2 regions of the Halobacillus sp. B29 genome follow, and region 1 is predicted to be linked to the other one. Evidence: a T-box and tRNA genes for the amino acid it is inferred to sense, from the RefSeq annotation. Region 1 holds a T-box; the other holds one or more tRNA genes.

Region 1 (4,626 bases):
CAGTATAATACCAGATTCAATTTTTTGTTTTAAATCATCAATCATGGAACGCAAAGCATTCATATCCTTCACATCCACTTGTTTTGCCAGCACCTTGACGCCGTTAATCTCTTCAACTTCGTCAAGAATCGATGAAGCTTCCATATTAGAGATTTTAGCACTTAGCGATTCATTTTCCCTCTGCAGATCCTTTATCTCTTTATGAAGGACATCAATACGTTCAGGTACCTGCTCCGGCTTTGTCTTTAAGCGTTCACCAGCTTGCTTTAACAATGTTTCCTTACCATTCATATAAAGGTAAGCATCTTTAGCTGTCACAGCTTCCATACGTCTGGTTCCAGCACCAATACCTGTCTCTGATACAATTTTGAATAAACCAATTTCTGCAGTATTTATAACATGGCATCCTCCGCAGAGTTCCAGGCTGTAATCACCTACTTGCACCACACGAACAGTGTCTCCGTATTTCTCTCCAAATAATGCCATAGCACCTTTTTCTTTGGCTTCCTCGATAGAACTATATTCTACTCTTACAGGAATAGACTGCCATACTTTTTCGTTTACGATAGATTCAATCTTTTCTAGCTCCTCATTGGAAACAGAACCAAAATGAGAGAAATCAAACCGTAGACGATCCGGAGCTACAAGAGAACCCGCCTGATTTACATGTTCGCCTAATACGTCTTTCAATGCTTGATGGAGCAAATGGGTAGCTGTATGATTCTTGACTATAAAGGACCGGGATTTTTCATCTATTTCTGCACGAACCCTGTCTCCCTTATGAAGCGAACCTTTTTGAATTACGGCTTCGTGCATATGCTGACCATTGGGTGCCTTTTGAACATTTGTTACTTCCAATAGGACGTTATCATTTTCTATACGGCCTTTATCAGCGATCTGACCGCCGCTCTCTGCGTAAAAAGGTGTTTTATCCAAAAATACGTAGACTGTATCGCCTTGTTCTGCTTGTTCACTAAACTCTTTCCCTTTAATCATTTCGACAATTTCTGCTTCTGTACGAAGCTGATCGTAACCGGTGAATTCACTGTCTACATGAACGTCCCCAAGTACACCTTCTTGAATCTGCATGGAACCAGTTTTCTGACGAGCGTTCCTTGCACGCTCCCGCTGCTTCTCCATTTCAAGCATAAATCCATCTTCATCAATGGTAAAACCAGCATCAGCTACATATTCTTCCGTGAGCTCCTTAGGAAAACCATACGTATCGTAGAGACGAAATACTTCTGTCCCAGGGAATATATTACTCCCCTTTTCTGATTCCTGCTTCATAATTGTCGATAAGATGGCAAGTCCATCATTTAATGTTTCGTGGAAACGTTCCTCTTCCGTTTTAATTACGTTTTGGATAAAGGACTGCTTCTCTTTTACTTCAGGATAGAAGTCGACCATAATTTCAGCTACTTCCGGTACTAATTTGTACATGAAAGGCTGATCTATACCAATTTGTTTAGCAAACCTTACAGCGCGGCGCAACAAACGGCGCAGAACGTAGCCTCTTCCTTCATTAGACGGCAGAGCCCCGTCACTTACTGCAAAAGATACTGTACGCATATGATCTGCTATAACTTTAAAGGAAGAATCTCCTTCCTCACTTTCTCCATACTTCCTTCCAGAAATAGACTCTGTAGCTTCAATTAAAGGTTTGAATAAATCTGTTTCGAAATTGGTAGGCGTATCTTGAATAACACAGACAATTCTCTCAAGGCCCATGCCTGTATCAATGTTTTTCTTCGGTAAGGGTGTGTAAGTATCATCAGGATTATGGTTAAACTGGGAGAATACTAAATTCCAGATTTCTAAATAGCGTTCATTTTCGCCACCCGGATAAAGTTCAGGATCTTGAGAATCATTCCCGTATTTTTCACCACGATCGTAAAAGATTTCAGTATTTGGACCACTCGGGCCCTCCCCAATATCCCAGAAGTTTTCCTCAATACGGATAATTCGCTCTTCATCAATCCCGACAATGTCGCGCCATATCGTATAGGCTTCATCATCTTCTGGATGAACGGTAACAGATAACCTGCTTTCGTCAAATCCAATCCAATCTTCACTGGTCAGGAATTCCCAACCCCACTTCATCGCTTCCTCTTTAAAATAATCTCCAATAGAAAAGTTACCCAACATCTCAAAAAAAGTATGATGGCGGGCTGTAAACCCTACATTTTCTATATCGTTGGTCCGAATGGATTTTTGTACGTTCACAATCCTAGGATTCTCAGGAATAACCCGCCCGTCAAAGTATTTCTTCAGCGTAGCCACTCCACTGTTTATCCAAAGAAGTGTAGGATCCTCATGAGGAACAAGAGAAGCACTTGGTTCCACACTGTGATTTTTTTCTTTAAAAAAGTCCAGAAACATTTGTCGGACTTCAGCAGATGTCCATGATTTCATGTCGTTACCTCCTTATTAATAAATGCAACAAGCTTTATGCTCTTTTATAAACACTCTATTTTATCTGTACGAACAAAAAACTCCCGTCCCTGCCATCGGCAGGGACGGGAGTTTAAATCCGCGGTACCACCCTGATTATAGACATTAAACTGTCTATCACCTCAGACGCCAATAACGAGGCGCGACTCCGGCGGGGATTAACCGCACTCAGGAATAGCTTTCAGCAACCCTGTCCATAGCATACTTCTCAGCCTGGAGTATGCCTCTCTAATTATGGGTAATTGCTTACTTATTTCCTTCACTGTTTTTCGTTCGTATAGTGTCGATATGCGCTATTATAGATAACTGTTCCCTATCTGTCAATATGAATGCGTCCTTTATGAACTTCACTAACAATTACTTTTAGACATGTAAGAACAGGCACAGCTAAAATTAATCCAGGAATTCCTGCAAGTTCACCCCCTGCAAGCAAAGCAAAGATAATGACCAATGGGTGGATGTGAATACTTCTCCCCATAATATATGGAGAGAGCAAATTGCCTTCAAGTACTTGAATCACAAGGACTACCAACAGACTAAAAATAAGCAGTTTCACTGAAATAGTAGCAGCTACAACCAAGACTGGTACAGCCCCAAGTAAAGGACCAAAATACGGTATAATATTCGTTATTCCTGCTATAATTCCAAGAATAAGAGGATACGGGAGGTCCACCAGCCAAAATCCGAACGAGGCAAGGGCGCCTACAAATAGACTGATTAGAAGCTGCCCGCGAATATATCCTCCCAAAGAATGATTAAGTTCCCTGGTCAGTCTCCGGGCTTCATCATGCCAGGACACGGGTAATAAAGTCACTAAAGAGCTACCGATCATCTTGTAGTCCTTTAAAAAATAGAATGTCATTACGGGAATGACAGCAACTAAAAAGACCATATCAAAAATACCGCTTAAACCTGTAAGCAAGTTCATTAATTTAGTGCTAATCCATTCTTCGAAATCTGAAAAACTGCCATCCAATTTTTTATGAATACCATCTGGAAACCTTTCAGTTTGAGCGTATAACTGCTTTGTCCATACTTGATAAGATTCCGTTAAAGCAGGAATCTGCTCACTCAACAGTCTTACCTGTGTTAACAGACGGGGGTAGCCTTTATAGATTCCTAAACTTACTAAAGAAAAAAAAGCGAGGAATATAAACAAAATAGCAAGAGATCTTGAGATCCCCGTCTCTTCCAGCAGATTCACAAGAGGATGCAGCAATAAGGAAAGCACAAGAGCCAAGATAAAGGGCAGAAGGATTCTTCCAATCATGATCATAATATGATCATAATAGGGAAACAGCCAGGCTAGTAGTAATAGACTGAGAAGTATAATGAAGAAGATGACGAACCGACGTACCCACTTGGCTGTTTGATCACTCATCCTTGCTTAAGATCCTTGTTGATAGAATATGTCATTAAGAGAGCTTAGACTGCCATCTTCTTCAATTTGGTTTATGTTCATTTTACCGTTTTCAATAGCTAACTCCAGACAACAATTCCAACAATAATATTGCTCGTTCCCTATTTTACCAAGGTTTTTGCTCTTACAATTCGGACATTTCATGGGGAGACATACTCCTTTTTTACAAAACAGTATGTCCTTCCGAAATAAATTCATACATTATTCTATAAGATTATGAAGCCACTCCATTCCTTCCGCCACATATGCCTCAGTTGGCCTGGAGTGAGGAGTATGCTCCAGGATAAAATATTTTCCTTTTTTTTCAGCCAGTATTTCAATCATTGGCTTCATATTAAAGTGACCATTTTTTATATTTAGATCTGGATGAATTGGTACCCAATAGTATTTATCATCTAAAAAACTTACATTATGTACATGGACAACAGTTGTGTACGGAAGCAAAGGAAAGATGTACTCTTTCCATTTATCACCCGCTGCCATTCGATAATCTCCCATGTCAATGCAGATAGATAATTGATAGGTGTCCCACACCTCTTCAGGGAATTGATGAAGGTAGTGAATCCCTGCAGGTGAACGGTTATGACCAAGTTTAGGTTCGCAGACAATAGAGAGTTTGTATTTTTTCTGCAGCTCAGATAGAAAACGAAGTCCTTCTTCAATCATAGGCCGAGGATTTGAGCTCACAGTACCTTTGACATATGGAAAGTGAACTAGAATGTATTCCGCTCCGACACTTGCTGCCAAAGCGA
Region 2 (4,626 bases), on a different contig from region 1:
CGACATCAACACTACCCGTTAATACTCCCAATAACTCTCCATCTGATGAAAACAATCCAGCAGCCAATCGAATGTCCTCCTGCATGGCATCCGTGGTGTTTTTCACTTTTCCAGTAACCTTGTAAGGGGTATATTCGTCTCCTTTAGTACCTTTGGTTCCTGAGACCTCAAGAACGTTGCTCTCTGTATCCGCTTGGTCAAAGCCAAAATTGAAAGACGTCCCAGCAAATTGGTCTGCGGAGACTCCTTCTAGTATCGTAGATTCCGAGATAAAAGCCGTTTCCCCAGGTTGCACAACCTCTGGCACTGCGTAAATCATCGGTGCCGTACCCAAGACCTCACCACTCTCTGATTCAAAGGTCATTTGCGTTTCCCCAATGCTAACAGGCGTATCACCCGTGTTTTCATATACAGCAGACGAGTGCACCCATGTTTCACCGATAGAATCTTCCCAAGCTCCTTCTGCTTGTTGGACAAGTTCTAATTTTGGTTCAGCTGCCTTTTCCTCTTTTTCAGCTTTTTCTGAGGATTCGTTAGAAGAACCTTCCTCAGAATCTCCATTGGTTGCAGTTTCTTCTGATTTCGTCTCCCCATTAGCCTCACTATCCCCTGCAAAATCATCTCCACCGCAAGCGACTAGTCCCATCAACAACACCAACAGTGCGAACATCCATCCTAATTTTTTCATTATGCTCCCCCTTTAATTTTCCATAATGCTCCTTTAAATGTACTACAAACCAAGAAATTATTCCATAACTTATTACCTAGTATTATGGGTATTTTAAACATCATTCCATTATAAACCAAATTTGTGGATGAAGATAATGGGTACATAGGGACCACAGTTATTCTTAGGGGGGCATTCAATTCCACTTGATGTATGAGAAGAGGAGAGATTTTAAGTTTAACGTGGAAAATGTCAATTTGGATAAGAAGTGTAATTAGAAGTTACTCAATCTCTAATGGCTGATGGTTCCGCATTAATTACTCTCTACTTTAATGTAAGGATAAGAAGAATTGATAAAGCAAGGAATCCACGAAAGAAATAAACTAAGGACAGAATACATATTAAAAATTGAAGACTATATAGAAGAAGTTAAACAAACTCAATTATAGCTCATTGCTATAAATATAATTGCAGGTGTTTTCCTTTATAAAAACGTTCAAGAGAGGGTAATTAGCTATCGCTTCAAATTACATTATCAATAAGTTGGTGCGATAAAATTTTATTAAAAGTATTCCCATTCCTCTTTCGATTGAAATTCTTGAATTTTATTTTTAAAATATTTAGCACGCCATTTATAAACGCACTCAAAAGATATATACCTATCTAAATCCTCAATAAAAAATTCGCTTTTCTTAGTGCTTATATCTACTTTTCTTATATGATTTTTATCTAAAGCTATTTCCATTTTACCTTGAGATATCGTGATATAGTTAAGATCATCTTTAATTTCCACATTATTAAAATTAAATAATGATAGCCTTTCAAACCGATAAGCACCACTTCCATAAACCCATCCTTCAACTTCATGTGTATCTTTGCTATGAATGCAATTCACAAAACCCTCAGCCCTCATCTCTTCAAGCAAGTCTCTTACAAAATCCTCATCATACTTAAACCCCCATCTATTATGGGTATAAATTGGTCTATCCCTCCTTAGCCATTCTGTAACTGCCTTGGTAGTTGGATAAATATTCTTTTTTATCGGTTCTCCTCTGGGGAATTCTTTAGTAGTTATGTGATAACTTTCACCTTTTTCCCAAGCACCATTACACCTCTTTAAAAATGCAGTGATACCATCCTTAATCTCATTTCTTTTGATTTTATAATAATGTAAGTATCTATAAATAAACAACGCACCAATAAAACCTGATACACCAATTAATAAACCACCGATAGTTTTACCGAGCACCCATGTTAGTGCTTCTATCAAAAATTTTAATCCAATAATTATTTGATCACCCATACCTTGTGATATTACTGCTATAAAGTAAATTCAATTCTCCCCCTATGCTATGCGATTATGAAGTTATAACTATCCTAATTCAATCAGAAAACTCAATCTAGTAAATATATTTTACCACTTTTAAAAGGAAATCTTTACTAGTTTTTATCCAACTAATTCCCCAATCTACTTTCTGTCTTCCTTGTTCTACCGAAAATGCCCCTTTAAGAGCACCCCATAAATATCCCCCAAAGCTCTTCTTAATCCTTCTCATCTTACAGAAGCCTTAAAAGCTCTAATGGCTGGCTCGATCACCTCAAGAATGTTTGGAGCATACCTTTTAGAAGCCACTCGAACTCTCTCCCACAATGAGAAAGATTTCTAATTTTACAAAAGGTTTACCGCTTCATGAGGAACAAACTCAGTGAAAACTTATGAAATGCTTTTTGAGACATTTACTAAGTGAACAGACGAAAAGACATTAATACAAGAGCAGTCAAAGCTTTCATCAAAAATTCTTTAATCGCATAACTTATAAGCATAATAAAAAAGCCACCTTTCTAATGAGTTTTAATTACTCAAAAGAAAAGTGGCTTCAATGTGTAAAGTCGTGAACTGAGGACTCGTGAGTGTCTAAATTCGACCATTTTACACTCAAAAACTGAAAATACTGATATAACGCTTGTAGTGGAGCATAGCGGGCTCGAACCGCTGACCTCAACACTGCCAGTGTTGCGCTCTCCCAGCTGAGCTAATGCCCCATAGAATTAAATTTGCAGATCTAGCACTTTCGTGCCGCTTAATCCGACAAATATTATTATAGCTGATACCACCAGTTCTTCGCAAGGGTTTTTTACGGAATATTCCTCCATATTTCTAACCTCCATTTCAGTTTTTCAAGGTAAACTGCTCTCCATTTTCTTAAGAAATACAATGTCATAGACAATTGGTATGAAGATGGTCTTCCAGGTTACAATAACTTTTAAAAAGGATGATTTCACAATGGAATTCACGCTGAGCGGAAAAAATGGGGCCTATCCCTGTATCATTACGATCGACCCTGATAACGGAAGATATACCATACGTAAAGAAGATACCAGTGGAGAGGTGTTCAATTCACCGGAAGAATTAAAACAATGGATTCATGAAAATTGGACAGCAGAAGATTTTGAAGACCCTTTAGCCTTTCATCATATGCTGGATAAAATTCAAGAGTCTTCGTAGAGTTTACTCCTCCTAGCAGGATGCGATAGACTGCAGGAGCCTAAATGGTCCCGCACTTCTTTATTTATTCACTTTTTTCTATCATGAACCTTATCCGTTTAAGCGAAATACGTAGAAATGTCTGATAAACTAAAGAAGACTATAGAAATTATAGAACAGGCGGATACTATTCTTCGCTTTTAAAATGGAGGTACATACAACATGGAGATTACGACGAAAGAAGTCAGCAATAGATGGACAAAATACTCCCTGATGAACGATCACGGCATGAAGCTCAGCGTTTTAAACTACGGTGGGATTATTACTGAGCTGCTCGTACCGGATCAGCACGGAACACTTGAAAATGTAGTCCTTGGCTACAAGAATTTAGAAGACTATAAACAAGATCCTAATTATTTTGGAGCCATTATTGGACGAGTGGCCGGACGAATTGAGGGATCTTCTTTTACATTAGAAGGACAAACCTACGATCTGGATGCCAATGAAGGTCCTAACCACCTTCATGGCGGTACGAATGGATTTCATCAAAAGATATGGGAGGTCACTCCATTTGAAAGCGAGAACCAGATCGGTCTTACGCTCTCTTTGAATGTTTCAAAAGAAGAAGATGGGTACCCTGGCAATCTTGATGTCACCGTAACTTATACGTTAACGAACGAAAACGAATTGGTAGTGGACTATCAAGCGGAAAGTGATGAAACAACGGTTCTGACATTAACTAACCATTCTTACTTTAATTTAAGCGGTAACTATAAGAGGACGTTGCATAATCATCACCTTACCTTCAACAGTCCGCGATTTGTCGAATTGGACGATAAGCTGATCCCCACTGGAAAATGGTTGGACGTCGATGACACACCTTTTGATTTCCGGGAAGGCAAAGACCTGGTGGAAGGGATGGTGACTCCTCACCCTCAGAACAAAATCGCGAAAGACGGGTTTGATCATTATTTTATTCTGGAAGAAGGACAGGTTCATGTTGAAGAACCAACAAGCGGCCGGACGCTCGAGATTACTACCGATCAACCGGGCATGGTCATGTACACCTCAAACAATCTCGATGACAGCTTTCTTTTGGCAGAAAGATCTGCCGAAAAGTATTTAGGTTTATGTATGGAAACCCAAAGTTCCCCGGCATCGCTTCACCATGAAGGATTCCCATCTATTGTATTAAACGGTAACGCCCCCTACCATAAACGCACTACTTTTTCATTTAAGACTCAATAAAAACAAGTCAGGAGGCCTCCCTCCTGGCTTGTTTCGTTATTAGTAAACTCCTCGAATATGGTCGTGTACCTGCTCATTATAAAACTCTTTTAATTGCTCCATCTCTTCGTTTGAGAAGTCCCTGGCTTCAAGTGCCTTCAGGTTATCCTCTACTTGACTCACATTACGGAATCCTGGAATAACACTCGTAATGCCGTCCTGCTGCATAATCCACTTCAGCGCCGCC

What was found. The T-box of region 1 lies ahead of alaS (alanine--tRNA ligase). A T-box ahead of a tRNA ligase gene usually reads a tRNA of that ligase, here a tRNA-Ala.
Region 2: it encodes a tRNA-Ala, which carries the amino acid that the T-box ahead of alaS (alanine--tRNA ligase) is inferred to sense. The anticodon was not compared.

What each region holds. Positions count from the first base shown of each region.
Region 1 covers NZ_JBQQCM010000002.1:227,726-232,351, reverse strand. Annotated here, with positions in the region: gene alaS (alanine--tRNA ligase) at 1-2,415, opposite strand, end outside; T-box leader at 2,513-2,726, opposite strand; gene ACTWP7_RS03360 (AI-2E family transporter) at 2,768-3,835, opposite strand; gene ACTWP7_RS03355 (sugar phosphate isomerase/epimerase family protein) at 4,076-4,626, opposite strand, start outside.
Region 2 covers NZ_JBQQCM010000001.1:343,981-348,606, reverse strand. Annotated here, with positions in the region: gene ACTWP7_RS01660 (hypothetical protein) at 1-688, opposite strand, end outside; gene ACTWP7_RS01655 (hypothetical protein) at 1,230-1,970, opposite strand; tRNA gene ACTWP7_RS01650 (tRNA-Ala) at 2,638-2,710, opposite strand; gene ACTWP7_RS01645 (hypothetical protein) at 2,952-3,173, shown strand; gene ACTWP7_RS01640 (aldose epimerase family protein) at 3,375-4,400, shown strand; gene ACTWP7_RS01635 (aldo/keto reductase) at 4,440-4,626, opposite strand, start outside.